4 regions of the Brevibacterium pigmentatum genome follow, and region 1 is predicted to be linked to each of the others. Evidence: riboswitches for the same ligand, from Rfam matches in the RefSeq annotation. Region 1 holds a riboswitch; each other region holds the start of a gene.
The links. A riboswitch is a leader RNA that binds a small molecule or an ion and turns the genes downstream of it on or off. The one in region 1 is predicted to bind thiamine pyrophosphate.
Positions count from the first base shown of each region.

Region 1 (3,099 bases):
GAGGACGACGGGGACCGTGCGGTCGGTGTCGCGGGTGGCGGCTTCGACGGCGGCGATGACTTGGCGGGTGAGCGAGTAGAAGTCACCGTCGTCGATGTCTTTGTCGCGGACCTGGACGATGCCCACTCCCCCGGCGACGGCGGCCTGCACGGTCTCGGCGACGCTGCGACCGGCGGCCTCGCATTGCGCCGAGTCGGTGACGAGGTAGAGGCGCGTGTCGATTCCGGCGAAGCGGTCGGTCGCGGCGGCATCGTTCACGGTTGCGCCGTGCGGATCGTCGGTGATGTGGGCGGATCCGGCGGTCATGCCTGGACGCCTTCGCCGACGGTAAGCGTGTCGAGGCCGATTCTCGCCTGCGCGAGTCGGTCACCGTCGACGGTGTGGAGCGCGTCGAGGAAGTTCGCCGAGTAGCTGCCCGGACCCTTCGCACCATCGGCGGCGAGTTCCCCGGCGACCGCGAAGTGGGCGTGGGCGGCGACGACGGCTTCGAACTTCGCCGAGGCGGCCCCACCGTTCGCGGACTGCTCGGGGGCGCTGATTGCTGAGACGTCGGCGTCGGGGTCGGCCAGTCCGGCACGGGCGGCGGCCAGGTATGCGACGGTGACGGCGCCGAGTGAGCAGCCGGTGCCGATGACCAGCGGCATGAATTCGTGTCCGCCGGAGATCCGGGCGACGTGATCGGTGCCGTCGATGTGGGCGACGACGGCGTCGGTGGGTCCGGAGACCGCGACGATCGCGCCGGTCTTTCGCGACAGTTGAGCCGCGGCGGGAAGGACGGCATCGACTTCATCGGTGGATTCGACTCCACGACCACCGAGTCCGACTCCGGCGAGTGCTGCGATCTCGGAGGCGTTGCCGCGGATGGCAGTCGGGTGATCGGCGGCGGCCCGGCGGATGCGGGAGGTGCGGAAGTCGACGGCGCCGACGCTCACGGGGTCGAGGACCCAGGGCTTGCTGGCGGCGTTCGCGACGTCGATGGCTGCGTCGGCGGCGAGCAGCTGATGGTTCGAGGCGGTTCCGAAGTTGACGAGGATTCCGCTGGCGATTCCGGCGAACTGTCCGGCGTCGGCTTCGTGGTCGAGCATCGCCGGGGAGGCGCCGATGGCCAGGAGCACGTTCGCGCTGAACTGCTGCACCACGGTGTTCGTGATGCACTGGATGAGTGGATTGCTTGCGCGCAGTTGCGCATTGGCAGAACGCAGGTCGAAGTCAACCATGACGATCCCTTCGCTAGTATGGCCCAGATCAGGTTCGATGGGTGTTCTCTCAGCCTCGGTGTCCTCCGTGCGCAGCGTCTTGGTGCGAACGGATCCTCATGAGGCACCCCATGTCATTGGCTCCGACTGTATCAGCCCGGTCGGACACGGGGCGACTCCATACTCTGCTTGGATGCTCAGCACCGACCGCTCGACTTAACGTCGCTGTATCAAGCTATGCATTGCGCGCTCGATGCTAAGGCGAGCGGTCGGCAGAGGAAGCTTCACGCCCCACTACCCCCGCCCGACGTACCTCTGTCCGCGGCGGCTCAGCGCATCGATGACGACGGCGGTGAGCAGGACGAGTGCGGTGATGATCTGCTGCGCATCGGAGTTGAAGCCGATGAGATAGAGACCGTTGTTGATCGCACCGACGACCAGGGCACCGAGCACAGCGGCCCAAGCAGTACCGCGACCGCCGAACAACGAGGTGCCGCCGATGACCGCCGCGGCGATCGCATTGAGCAGATCCTGCGTGCTCACCAGCGTCGATCCCGCGTTCGTCGTCACACCGGTCTTGATGAACCCGAACAGCGCGGCCAACACACCTGCGGCCATGAACACGCTGATGCGCACCCAGGTCACGCGGATACCGGCTCGCCGGGCGGCCTCGACCTTGCCGCCGACGGCGTAGATCGAACGACCGTAGCGGGTCTTGCGCAGCACGAGGTCGATGACGATCGCGATGACGATCATCAGGAAGAACGGCATCGCCAGACCGAAGTCCTGGTTGACGAGGATGAGGAAGCCGAACACGATCGCGGCCAGCAGCACGATGCGCACGATCACCGACGTCCAGCTCGGGGCGCTGAGGCCTTCGCGGTGGCGACGCATCTTCGAATAGATGATGCCGCCGCCGAAGCCGATGATCGCAATCGCTCCGAAGATATAGGCCCAGATCGCCGGGAAGTAGAAGCTCGCGAAGTCGAAGGCGAAGGTGTCCGACATCGACAGGTTCTTCTGTGTGCCCAGGGTCGTCAGCGTCAGACCGGTGAATGCGAGCAGACCAGCCAAGGTGACGACGAACGCCGGGATGCCGACGACGGCGAAGAACCAGCCTTGGATCGCGCCGACGACCAGACCGAGCAGCAGCATGATGATCAGCGCCATTGCCGGGGGCACACCCTGCCTGACGACGAGGACACCGAGCAGGGAGGCTGCCAGACCGCCCAACTGCGCCAGAGACAGGTCGATCTCGCCGAGGAGCAGGATGAGGTTGATGCCCAGAGCAAGGATCGCGAGGAACGCCACCTGGGTGGAGAGATTGACGAGGTTGGCCGGCGAGATGAAGTTGGAATCGGCCGACTGGAAGACGATGACGATGACGATGAGGGCGAAGATGACGGGGAACGAACCCAGCTGCCCCTCTTTGACCCGTCGAATGAATGTTCCGACGATACCTTCGGACGAGATCCGCTCATCGGTGATGAAGGAGTTGCGGGTCATCGGCGCTCACCCCTCCGTGCGGCGCGTTTGGTCACGACATTGTCGCTGGCTCCGGTGATCGCGGCGACCAGCACGTCCGTGCGTTCGTCTCCGGGGAAGTCACCGGCGTCCTTGCCCAGGCGCAACACGTGCACCCGGTCGCACACGGCCTGCACATCGGCCATATTGTGGCTGACGAGCAGCACGCCGAGGTCGCGTTCCTTGAGCCGTTCGATGAGATTGAGCACCTCGGCCGTCTGGGCGACACCGAGGGCCGCCGTCGGCTCGTCGAGCATGACCAGCGAAGGATCGCCGAGGAGGGACCGGGCGATGGCGACCGTCTGACGTTGTCCGCCGGACAGTGCCGCGATCGGTACGCGCACGCTCGGGATCTTCGCCGACAGGCTGCGCAGCAGCT
Region 1 covers NZ_CP050153.1:2,882,824-2,885,922, forward strand. The annotation lists gene thiE (thiamine phosphate synthase) at 1-306, opposite strand, end outside; gene GUY30_RS13115 (hydroxyethylthiazole kinase) at 303-1,217, opposite strand; TPP riboswitch at 1,205-1,338, opposite strand; gene GUY30_RS13120 (sugar ABC transporter permease) at 1,491-2,702, opposite strand; gene GUY30_RS13125 (ATP-binding cassette domain-containing protein) at 2,699-3,099, opposite strand, start outside.

Region 2 (3,099 bases), 1.8 Mb from region 1:
CTCCATCGGAGTCAGCCGTTTCAGCACCGTCCTCTGCTGCTGCAGCGTCGGCGCCCGCTCCTGCCTCAGCGTCGTCGCCGTCCGCGCCGGCATCGGCACCATCTGCGCCGGCTCCGCCGTCCGCGTCGGCACTGGCATCGTCACCCGGGTCGGGCTCCTCCGCCTCGGCGCGCCTGAGTTCGACATCGTCGATCTGCTCGGCGGCTGCCTGCGCCTGCCCACCGTCGGCCGGTGCACTGCCTACCGGCACCTCATAGGTCGTCGCCCGCAGAGCCTCGTCGCTGACCTGGACCCGGGTGAACGCAGGAACGTCGTTGTGGACGCTCTTGCCTTCCCAATCGAGGCCGGGAACGTAGTCATAGAACTTCGACCCCGACGACGAGGTCAGCGTGAGGTAGAGCGTCTGCCCGTCTTCCTTTTCCTCCTCGGCTCCCGCTTCGGAGCCCTCGACGGGCTTACCTTCACCGTCCATGAGGAAGGTGCGGTTATAGATGTGGTCGTGGCCGGAGACGACGAGGTCGATGTCATTGCGAGCGGCGACCGGCGGGATCGCCTTCCGCAGCCGCTTCACGTCGAGGTCGTTCCAATGAGTCGCGGTCGAATAGATCGAGTGGTGAAATCCGAGCACCGTCCAACGTGCTTGGTCTCCGTGCTCGGCGACGACCTCGTCGATGAACTCGGCGTGGGAATCCATATCCGAGCTGTTGGAGTTGATGTTGAGGAACAGGACGCCGTCCTCGATGAACCAGTAGTCGCCTCCGGAGGTGATGACGCCACCGCCGCCGTGGTCCTGGCTGACATTGGGCCGGTTGAAGTGCTGTTCGTAGGCCTTCGATGACACATCGTGGTTGCCGATCGTCGTCGCCTGCGGGATCGTCCGGGTCGCTTCCGGTGCCAGATACTGGGCGTACTGGTGCTGGTTGCCCGCGGAGTTGACCTGGTCGCCCAGCGAGTAGAAGAAGCTCGGGTCCTCGGCGGTGGCTGCTGCCGAGCTCAGTGTCCGGTCCCAACCGGCGGCGTCGTCGCGGTCTCCGCCACCGGCGCCGACCTGCGGGTCGCCGAAGACGAGGAATTCGTCGTCACCTCCGGCGTCTCCCGTGGTGAACCGCTGCACCTCGGTGAATCCGTCCTCTTCGTTGCCGACCTGGTAGGCGTATTCGGTGTCGGGCTCGAGGTCGGTCATGTTCGCATCGTTGAAGTGACGCTTGAGGTCGGTGGCGAGTCCGGAGTCCGTGGTCTCAGCCGTTGTTGCGTCGGCGGGGAGTTTGCCGTCCTCGAGCTCGCTCACCGGCGCCCATCGAACTTCTCCCCCACCGGAGCTCTCACTCATCCACGAGAGGTTGCGCGCAGTGGGGTCGGCGCCGACCTGCAGCACCGCATCGGTGATCGCTTCGCTTCCCGCATCCGCCTCGGCGGGCGATTCCGCGCGGTTCTGCCCCGGGTCCTGGCTTGGGCTTTGGCTCGGATCCTGACTGGGGCTCTGGCTCGCGGTCGAGCCGGGTCCGCCTGAGCCGAGCGATGGTTCGGCCCGAACGGGCACCGGTGCCGCTGCCAGTGCGGCGAGAAGCGTGGCGGCGGACAGGGCACTGAGCGGTCGCTTGAGTCGATGAGTGTTCACCCGCCTATTCCTACTGATCAGTAGTGTCTAGCCGTTCGAAGCTGGTCGACGAACGAGGGAACGCGAAGTGAATCCTCGATGACCGTTCTCGGCCACTGCTTCGCTTCCAGTCTCGGTCGCTGCTTCGCTCACCTGTTGTACAGTGGTGGCTACGACAGGGGAGCGCCGTCAGGGGCGCTGAGAGTGCAGAAGAAGCTGCAGACCCTCGAACCTGATGCGGTCAGTACCGCCGAAGGAAGTCGAGACTCTTCACCCCTCCTTGAAATGAGGAGGCACAATGCCGGAAACCACCGCGCCGACCACCACCCCCGCCCCTTCACACGCCTTCACCGCGGCGCCGAAATCCAAGCAGTGGCGGGTCGTCGACTACGTCACCACCGCCGTGCTCGGCATCGCCGTGGGACTCGTCTTCTGGGTGCTCGCGCTGAGCTGGAAGGTTCTCGAACTCGCCTTCCAGGCATTCCCGCCGTCGATCGGCCTCATCGCCGGACTCTGGGTGCTGGCCGGTCCGCTGGCCGGTGCCATCATCCGCAAACCCGGTGCCGCACTCCTGTGCGAACTCATCGCCGCGATCGTCGAAGCCGTGCTCGGCTCCCACTTCGGGGCGACCGTTCTGCTCTCGGGACTGCTGCAGGGCCTCGGTGCCGAACTCGTCTTCGCCGCCTTCGGCTACAAACGCTTCACCCTGTGGGTCACCGCCGCTTCGGGTGTGCTGGCCGCGGCGTTCATGGCCGTGAGCGAGAACATCATGTACAACGCCGAATGGCAGTTCGGCTTCCAGGCGATCTATGCGGTCTGCGCGATGATCTCCGGCCTCGTCATCTCCGGCATCGGCGCGTGGTACGCCTACCGGGCGATTGCGGCCACCGGGGCTCTGAGCTCCTTCGCCTCCGGCCGTCGCTGATGGCGCTGCCGATCACGGCCGCCGGCTTCTCATGGACGCACACCGACCGTGAGGCGCCGGCAGTCGGTCCGCTCGACCTGGAGATCGCGGCCGGAGAGAAGGTGCTGCTGCTCGGCGCCTCCGGAGCCGGGAAATCGACGTTCCTCCACGCCGTCTCCGGTGTCCTGCCCGAGGAATCGGGTGAGGCCACCGGTGAACTCCTCGTCGGCGGTGAGCAACCGGATCCTCGCCGAGGCTGCACCGGGCTGGTCCTCCAAGATCCCGATTCGCAGGTGATCTTCTCCCGCATCGGTGATGATGTGGCGTTCGGGATGGAGAACCTCGGACTCCCGGCCGCGGTCATCGAGGCTCAGGTCCCCAGATCTCTGCAGGCCTTGGGACTCGATCTGCCTCCGGAACATCCGAGTGCCGCTCTGTCCGGCGGGCAGAAGCAGCGGCTGGCTCTGGCCGGGATCCATGCGATGGCTCCCGAGGTCATCGTCCTCGACGAACCGACGGCCAATATCGATCCCGCCTCGGCGACCGAGGTCCGCGACGCCGTGCTCACCGTGCAGGCCGAGACCGCGGCGACCATGCT
Region 2 covers NZ_CP050153.1:1,048,866-1,051,964, reverse strand. The annotation lists gene GUY30_RS04610 (purple acid phosphatase family protein) at 1-1,618, opposite strand, end outside; TPP riboswitch at 1,765-1,873, shown strand; gene GUY30_RS04605 (ECF transporter S component) at 1,896-2,522, shown strand; gene GUY30_RS04600 (ABC transporter ATP-binding protein) at 2,522-3,099, shown strand, end outside.
Region 2: linked by a shared signal. The riboswitch ahead of GUY30_RS04605 (ECF transporter S component) and the one ahead of GUY30_RS13115 (hydroxyethylthiazole kinase) in region 1 are both predicted to bind thiamine pyrophosphate.

Region 3 (3,099 bases), 1.7 Mb from region 1:
GGACTGGCCTGGCTGAGCAGGCGCAGTCCGAATTTCACGACGTTGGCGATACCCGGGAGGTCGCGCAGGGTCTCCGGCACCGAACGCTTGTCACCGAGGGAAAGCCAGATCGCGTCATCGACACGGTCGAGCAGCGGGGCGAAGAATCGCCGCCATTCGGGTCCGGCCTCGCCGAGGCGGTCGACCGTTTCGTCGAGATCGTGGAAGGCCAGCGCGGCCGGTTTCCCGTCGAGGGGCTGGGCGTAGGAGATGTCGGGGGTGGTCAGCTCCATGCCGCGGGCGCGCAGGTCGAAGTCGACGAAGAAGGGGCTGGCGATGGCCAGCGGGTGGACGGCCGAGCAGATGTCATGGGTGACGCCGGGAGCCAGCCCGAGGTCGAGGGTGCGGGCACCGCCGCCGATCGTCGGCTGAGCTTCGAACACTTCGACGGAGAGGCCCGCGCGGGCCAGGGTGACCGCGGCGGCCATGCCATTCGGTCCGGAACCGACGACGACTGCATCAACCTCAGTGCTCATGAGGCCAGTCTAGGGGAGTGGGGTGACGCGGCTGCCGTGTGCGGTTCCGGGCGGATCAGTTTTCATAGACGTTGTCGAAGAAGGCACATTCGAGGTCGACGGCCTGCTGCCAGGTGCGGGCCAGGGTCTCGGCCTCTGAACCCTGGCTGTCGTCTGTCGGGAACACGCGTTCGAGCTCGTCGACGAGGAACTGCACCCATCCGCGGAAGGCCTCGCCTCGGTGGAGGTCGATCCATCCTCGGTGAATCTGTCGGTGCGGCATTTCCTCGCGGGATTCGGCCCAGTCGAGGTAGAGCCATTCTGCGACGACAAGGACGACGAGCAGCTGCGGATACGACGCCGAAGCGACTGACGAGTCCATGAGATCGCGGAACCCAACCGTCGGGGCGGTCAGTTCCGGGTGGAGATAATCGGCTGTATCGACTCCCAATTCGGCGAAGGAGTCGACGAAATAGGTGTCCTCATCGGCGACGAGCGTTCCCAGCTGTCGGGCGAACCGCAGCTTCGCCTCGAGTTCATCGGCGTGGGCCACGCACGCGCCGAGCATCGACAGAAACGACTCGAAGAACTGATAGTCCTGCACCAGATAGTCACGCATGACTGCGTCATCGATGGTGCCGGCGAAGAGCTCTCGGACGAATCGGTGGTCGACGGCTTGTGCCCATTGTCGGCTCGTCGACTTCATCAGTGTCGACACGGATCCGTCGGCGGCGACCTCTATCGAGCCGCCGACATCTGTGGTGGTCATCGCTCTTCCACTCCCTCCGCCGGTGCTCACCGGATCAGGTTCAAAGGGTCTGCGTACGCACTCTCAGCACCCGTCGATCGGCGCTCCCCTGTAGTTCTTCGATACTATCACCGGGCTGCGGATCCGACGGGGGACACGGACGGTGGGGCCGCCTCGGCGAGGGTGTCGGATACGAACTCCGCGATGCGGTCGGCGGCGGACTGGCGACCCGCCGACTGTTCAGCGGACTCAACGGACGGGTTGTAATTCGTGTTCGTGTTGATATCATAGACGACCTGCCGGCCGTCAGCGGTTTCGATGAACTCGATGCCGGCGATCTCGATGTTCAGGTCGGCCAGCAGCGTTTCAAGAGGGCTGATCAGCGGCGTTGCGGCCGTGATCTCCTCACGGCGAGCGAACGGGGGAGCCGCCTCGACGTCGGTGTCAGTCCCTGCACCGGGAACAGCGCACGCATCGGCCGGGCAGAGCTCGAACGATCCGCCGGAGACGTCGACGCGCACCGCATAGTGGAAACGTCCGCCGATGAACTCCGCGCGGGTGATGAACGGCCGCTTCGGCTGCACATACTCCTGGACGAGGGTGATGCCGTCGATCGGTGCATTCGCCCCGCCGGGTGCGAACTCATCGGCGGCGGCTGAGAGCTCGGCGTGGGAGTCGAAGCGACGCACGCCGAGTCCCTTTCCGCCCTGGTTGTGTTTCGTGATGAACGGGGGAGTGAAGCCGCCAGCGGCCTCGACGAGCGCCTGTGGTCCGAATGCGGCTGCGGTGCGCGGCACGTCGAAGCCTCGGCCGACCAGCTCGCGATGCTGACGGATCTTGCTCACTTCGAGCTCATAGACCCCGCGACCGTTGATGACGCGGCGGCCGGCGGCGGCGAGCCAGTCGAGGACCGCGCGTCCGTACTCCTTGACGTGCGGATCGGTTCGGGTGTGCGCCGACGCTGACAGCCGCGACCAGAACAGACCTTCTGGTGGTTCGGCTGCGAGGTCGATCGTGGTCTCGGGCAGAAGCCATTCGACATGTGCGACACCGAGGCGGTCGAGCGCCTCGGTGAACGGGGCGATCCATTCCGGATTGTCGTGGATGATGTAGACCGCCGGATCACCGGTGACGGGCAGGGCATGAGAACTCATCGCGAACCTTCACTATGGGGAGCCGATGCGGACTGCGGACGCATCGGCGGATCTGCTCAACAATCCTACTCCCCGGCGTCCAGCCCTTCGCCGTGTCAGTGCGGCGGCGTAGACTCGGGACATGGCTATCGCAAAGCAGCCCGTTGTCGTAATCGATGCCCCTGACGCCCGTGAACTCGCGGAGTTCTACGGAAAGCTCCTGGATTGGTCTGTCACCGTCGACGAGGACGGCACCTGGGCAGAAGTCGTCTCCAACTCCTGGCCGCCGATCTGCATCCAGCAGGTGGAGGACTACCACGCACCCAGCTGGCCCGGCCAGGCTCACCCGCAGCAGATGCACCTCGACGTCGTGGTCGACGATCTCGACGTCGCCGAGAAAGCCGTGCTCGAAATCGGTGCAGGCAAAGCCCCCGAACAGCCGGGAGAGACGTTCCGAGTGTTCCTCGACCCGGCCGGTCACCCGTTCTGCCTGTGCAAGGGATGACCACACCACCACCGAGGCACCCCCACCCGCCCGTGGCGCGCTGAGTCATGCGCGCACTCGCTTCTTTCGCCGACCGTGATCCTGTCCCGTGGGCCAATGGTGCCGGTCAGACCACTGAACTCGTCTCCCTGGCTGACTCAGTGCGGCTGACTCCTGGGCTTCGTCCTTGGCGGCTGAGCATCGCCCGGCTCTCGCGTGTGGGCCCATTCTCGGCGTTGC
Region 3 covers NZ_CP050153.1:715,179-718,277, forward strand. The annotation lists gene GUY30_RS03080 (phytoene desaturase family protein) at 1-515, opposite strand, end outside; gene GUY30_RS03085 (TenA family protein) at 571-1,263, opposite strand; TPP riboswitch at 1,258-1,363, opposite strand; gene GUY30_RS03090 (ATP-grasp domain-containing protein) at 1,371-2,396, opposite strand; gene GUY30_RS03095 (VOC family protein) at 2,518-2,880, shown strand; gene GUY30_RS03100 (HutD family protein) at 2,928-3,099, shown strand, end outside.
Region 3: linked by a shared signal. The riboswitch ahead of GUY30_RS03085 (TenA family protein) and the one ahead of GUY30_RS13115 (hydroxyethylthiazole kinase) in region 1 are both predicted to bind thiamine pyrophosphate.

Region 4 (3,099 bases), 1.4 Mb from region 1:
GAGCAGGAACGTGACATCGCGCCCGGCTTCCTGCAGATAGGTGCCGAATGCTCCGCCGGTGGCGCCTGCCCCGGCGATGAGAATCGACAGGTCGGCACCTGCACCGCTTCCGGTGGATGTGCTGTCAGCTGCTGGGGTCATTCCAACTCCTCCGTGAGCACCCGTGCGGCCGCAGCGGGGTCGTCTGCCGAGGTTATCGCACGGACGACGACGGCACGGTTCGCGCCCGCCTGCCGGATCGCGTCCAGTCTCTCCCCTGCCGCGATGCCGCCGATCGCGAACCACGGTTTGCTCGCCTCGGCGGCGGCAGCGGTCAGCAGTGCCGTCCCCACTGCGGCACGGCCGGGTTTCGTCGGGGTCTCCCAGACCGGCCCGACGCAGAAGTAGTCGGTCTCCGTGTCCGCCTCGGCGGCGAGCGCCTGCTCGAGGGAATGAGTGGAGCGTCCGAGGATGACGTCGGGGCCGAGCACGGCCCGGGCCTGACTGCTGGTGAGATCTCCCTGACCGACGTGGAAGACATCGGCGTCGGTGAGCAGTGCGACATCGGCGCGGTCGTTGACGGAGAAGAGTTTGCCGTGGCGTGCGGCGACATCCCTGAGGACTTCCAATGCTGCGATCTCGGCGCGGGCCTCGAGGCTCTTGTCCCTCAGCTGGATGATGTCGACTCCCCCACGGTAGGCGGCGTCGAGGAACTCGGCGAGGTCGCCTTGAGCGGCCCGGGCATCGGTGCACAGGTAGAGCGACGCTTCGGCCAAACGGGCCTGCCTCCAGGCTCTCTTCGTCTGCCGCGCTGCGGTGCGCGGTGGCATCTGTGTGGTCATGGTCATAGAGTAGAGGAGTTCGCGGGAGCCTCCCAACGAGGCTGAGAGGGCTTAAGAGCCGACCGTCAGACCTGATGCGGATCATGCCGCCGGAGGGAGAAGCTGTGAGAGTCATTGTCGTCGGCGCCGGAATCATCGGCCTGTCCACGGCCTGGTACCTGCGCCGCCTCGGTGCCGAAGTCACCATCATCGATCCTGTCCCCGCGTTGGGGGCGAGCCATGCCGCCGCGGGGATGATCGCTCCCGCCGCCGAGGTGGTGTGGGGGCAGACTCCCCTGTACCCGTTGATGCAGGCCTCGGCGCAGATGTACCCGGAGTTCGCTGCCGAGGTGGCGAGCGCTGCCGCGGTCGACCTCGGCTTCACGGATGCCGGAACTCTCGTGTGCGCCGGAGACAGTGCCGATCTGCAGGCACTGCGAGAGCTGCGCGAAGCTCAGTCGCGGTCCGGTTTCGCCACCGAAATCATCACCGGCAGCGCTGCCCGCCGGGTCGAACCGTCGCTCTCACCTGCTGTGGCCGGTGCCGTGCACATTCCTGGCGATCGGTCGATCGATCCGCGTCGGGTCTCCGCCGCTCTGCTGTCTGCCGTGACGAGTGAATCAGGGTTCCTCCTCATTCGGCAGCGGGCAGTCGAGCTGCTGAAGGACGGTGATGTGACAGTGGGCGTCGCGCTGAGCGACGGTCGTCGGGTGGAAGCCGATCAGGTGATCCTCTGTGCCGGCAGCACCAGCAATGCGATCGCCGGTGCACCGCAGCTGCCTCTCCGGGAAGTCTGGGGTGATGTGCTGCGACTGCGTGCCCCCGCCGAGGCGACTCCCCTGCTGACTCGCACCATCCGCGGGCTGGTCAGCGGCCGCTCCGTCTACCTGGTTCCTCGCCCCGACGGAGAGATCGTCCTCGGCGCCAGTTCTCGCGAGGACGGACTCTCCGGCACCCCAGCCGGAGCGGTCCACCGACTGCTCGCCGACGGACAGCGATTGGTCCCGGGCATCCTCGATGCGGAGATCGCCGACATCACCACCCGAGCCCGGCCCGGCTCTCCCGACGACCTGCCGTTCATCGGACGCATCGATTCCGGCTGCGTCGTGAGCACCGGGTACTTCCGGCACGGCGTCCTCTTGGCCCCATTCGGCGGCAGGCTCGGGGCCGAACTCGCTCTGGGTGCCGTCTCCGACTGGATTCCTGAGGGAGCGGCCGAGTCCGTGTCCCCACACCGCTTCACCACCGAAACCACCTCTGCCTACCCGAACCACAGCCCTGCCTATTCGAACTACAACCCTGCCCACTCAACGAGGAGCATGTCATGACCGACCGCGAACACCCACCGACCATCGTCCTCAACGGCGAACATCATGAGCTCTCCGGTGCCACCTCGGCGCTCGACCTCATCGCCGACGTCACCGGACGGGAACTGCAGGCTGACGGGTCACCGGCCGACGGCGGACGTCTGGGCATCGCCCTGGCGGTCGACGGCGAAGTGATCCGTCGCGGTGCCTGGTCCGGGTTCGCCCTGGCCGACGGGCATACCGTCGACATCGTCACCGCAGTGCAGGGAGGCTGACATGAGCTGGACGATCGATGACGTGGAGATGAAGTCTCGCCTCGTGATGGGCACGGGTGGAGCGAGCTCCCTGAGCATCCTCGAAGATGCCCTGGTGGCATCGGGGACCGAGCTGACCACGGTGGCGATGCGCCGCTTCGACGCCGAGTCGAGAGACTCGGTCTTCACCATGCTCCAGCGTTTGGGAATCCGAGTGCTGCCGAACACCGCCGGCTGCTACACCGCCCGGGATGCCGTGCTCACTGCCCGCCTGGCCAGGGAAGCCCTGGAGACGAACTGGGTGAAACTCGAGGTCATCGCCGACGAGGACACGCTGCTGCCCGACCCCATCGAACTCTTCTCCGCGGCCGAGGAACTCGTCCTCGACGGATTCACGGTCTTCGCCTACACGAACGACGATCCGGCTCTGGCGAAACGCCTGGAGGATGCCGGGGTGGCGGTGGTGATGCCGGCCGGTGCACCGATCGGCAGCGGACTGGGCATCCTCAACCCCCACAACATCGAAACCATCGTCTCCCGTGCGCAGGTGCCCGTGATCCTCGACGCCGGTGTCGGCACCGCCTCGGATGCGGCTCTGGCGATGGAGCTCGGGTGCACTGCGGTGCTGCTGGCCTCGGCCGTCACCCGCGCCCACGACGCTCATGCCATGGCCCGGGCGATGGCCTTGGCCGTCGAGGCCGGGTATCTGGCGGCCGGAGCCGGGAGGATACCCAAGCG
Region 4 covers NZ_CP050153.1:1,517,941-1,521,039, reverse strand. The annotation lists gene GUY30_RS06855 (ketopantoate reductase family protein) at 1-141, opposite strand, end outside; gene thiE (thiamine phosphate synthase) at 138-821, opposite strand; TPP riboswitch at 833-936, shown strand; gene thiO (glycine oxidase ThiO) at 926-2,128, shown strand; gene thiS (sulfur carrier protein ThiS) at 2,125-2,382, shown strand; gene GUY30_RS06835 (thiazole synthase) at 2,384-3,099, shown strand, end outside.
Region 4: linked by a shared signal. The riboswitch ahead of thiO (glycine oxidase ThiO) and the one ahead of GUY30_RS13115 (hydroxyethylthiazole kinase) in region 1 are both predicted to bind thiamine pyrophosphate.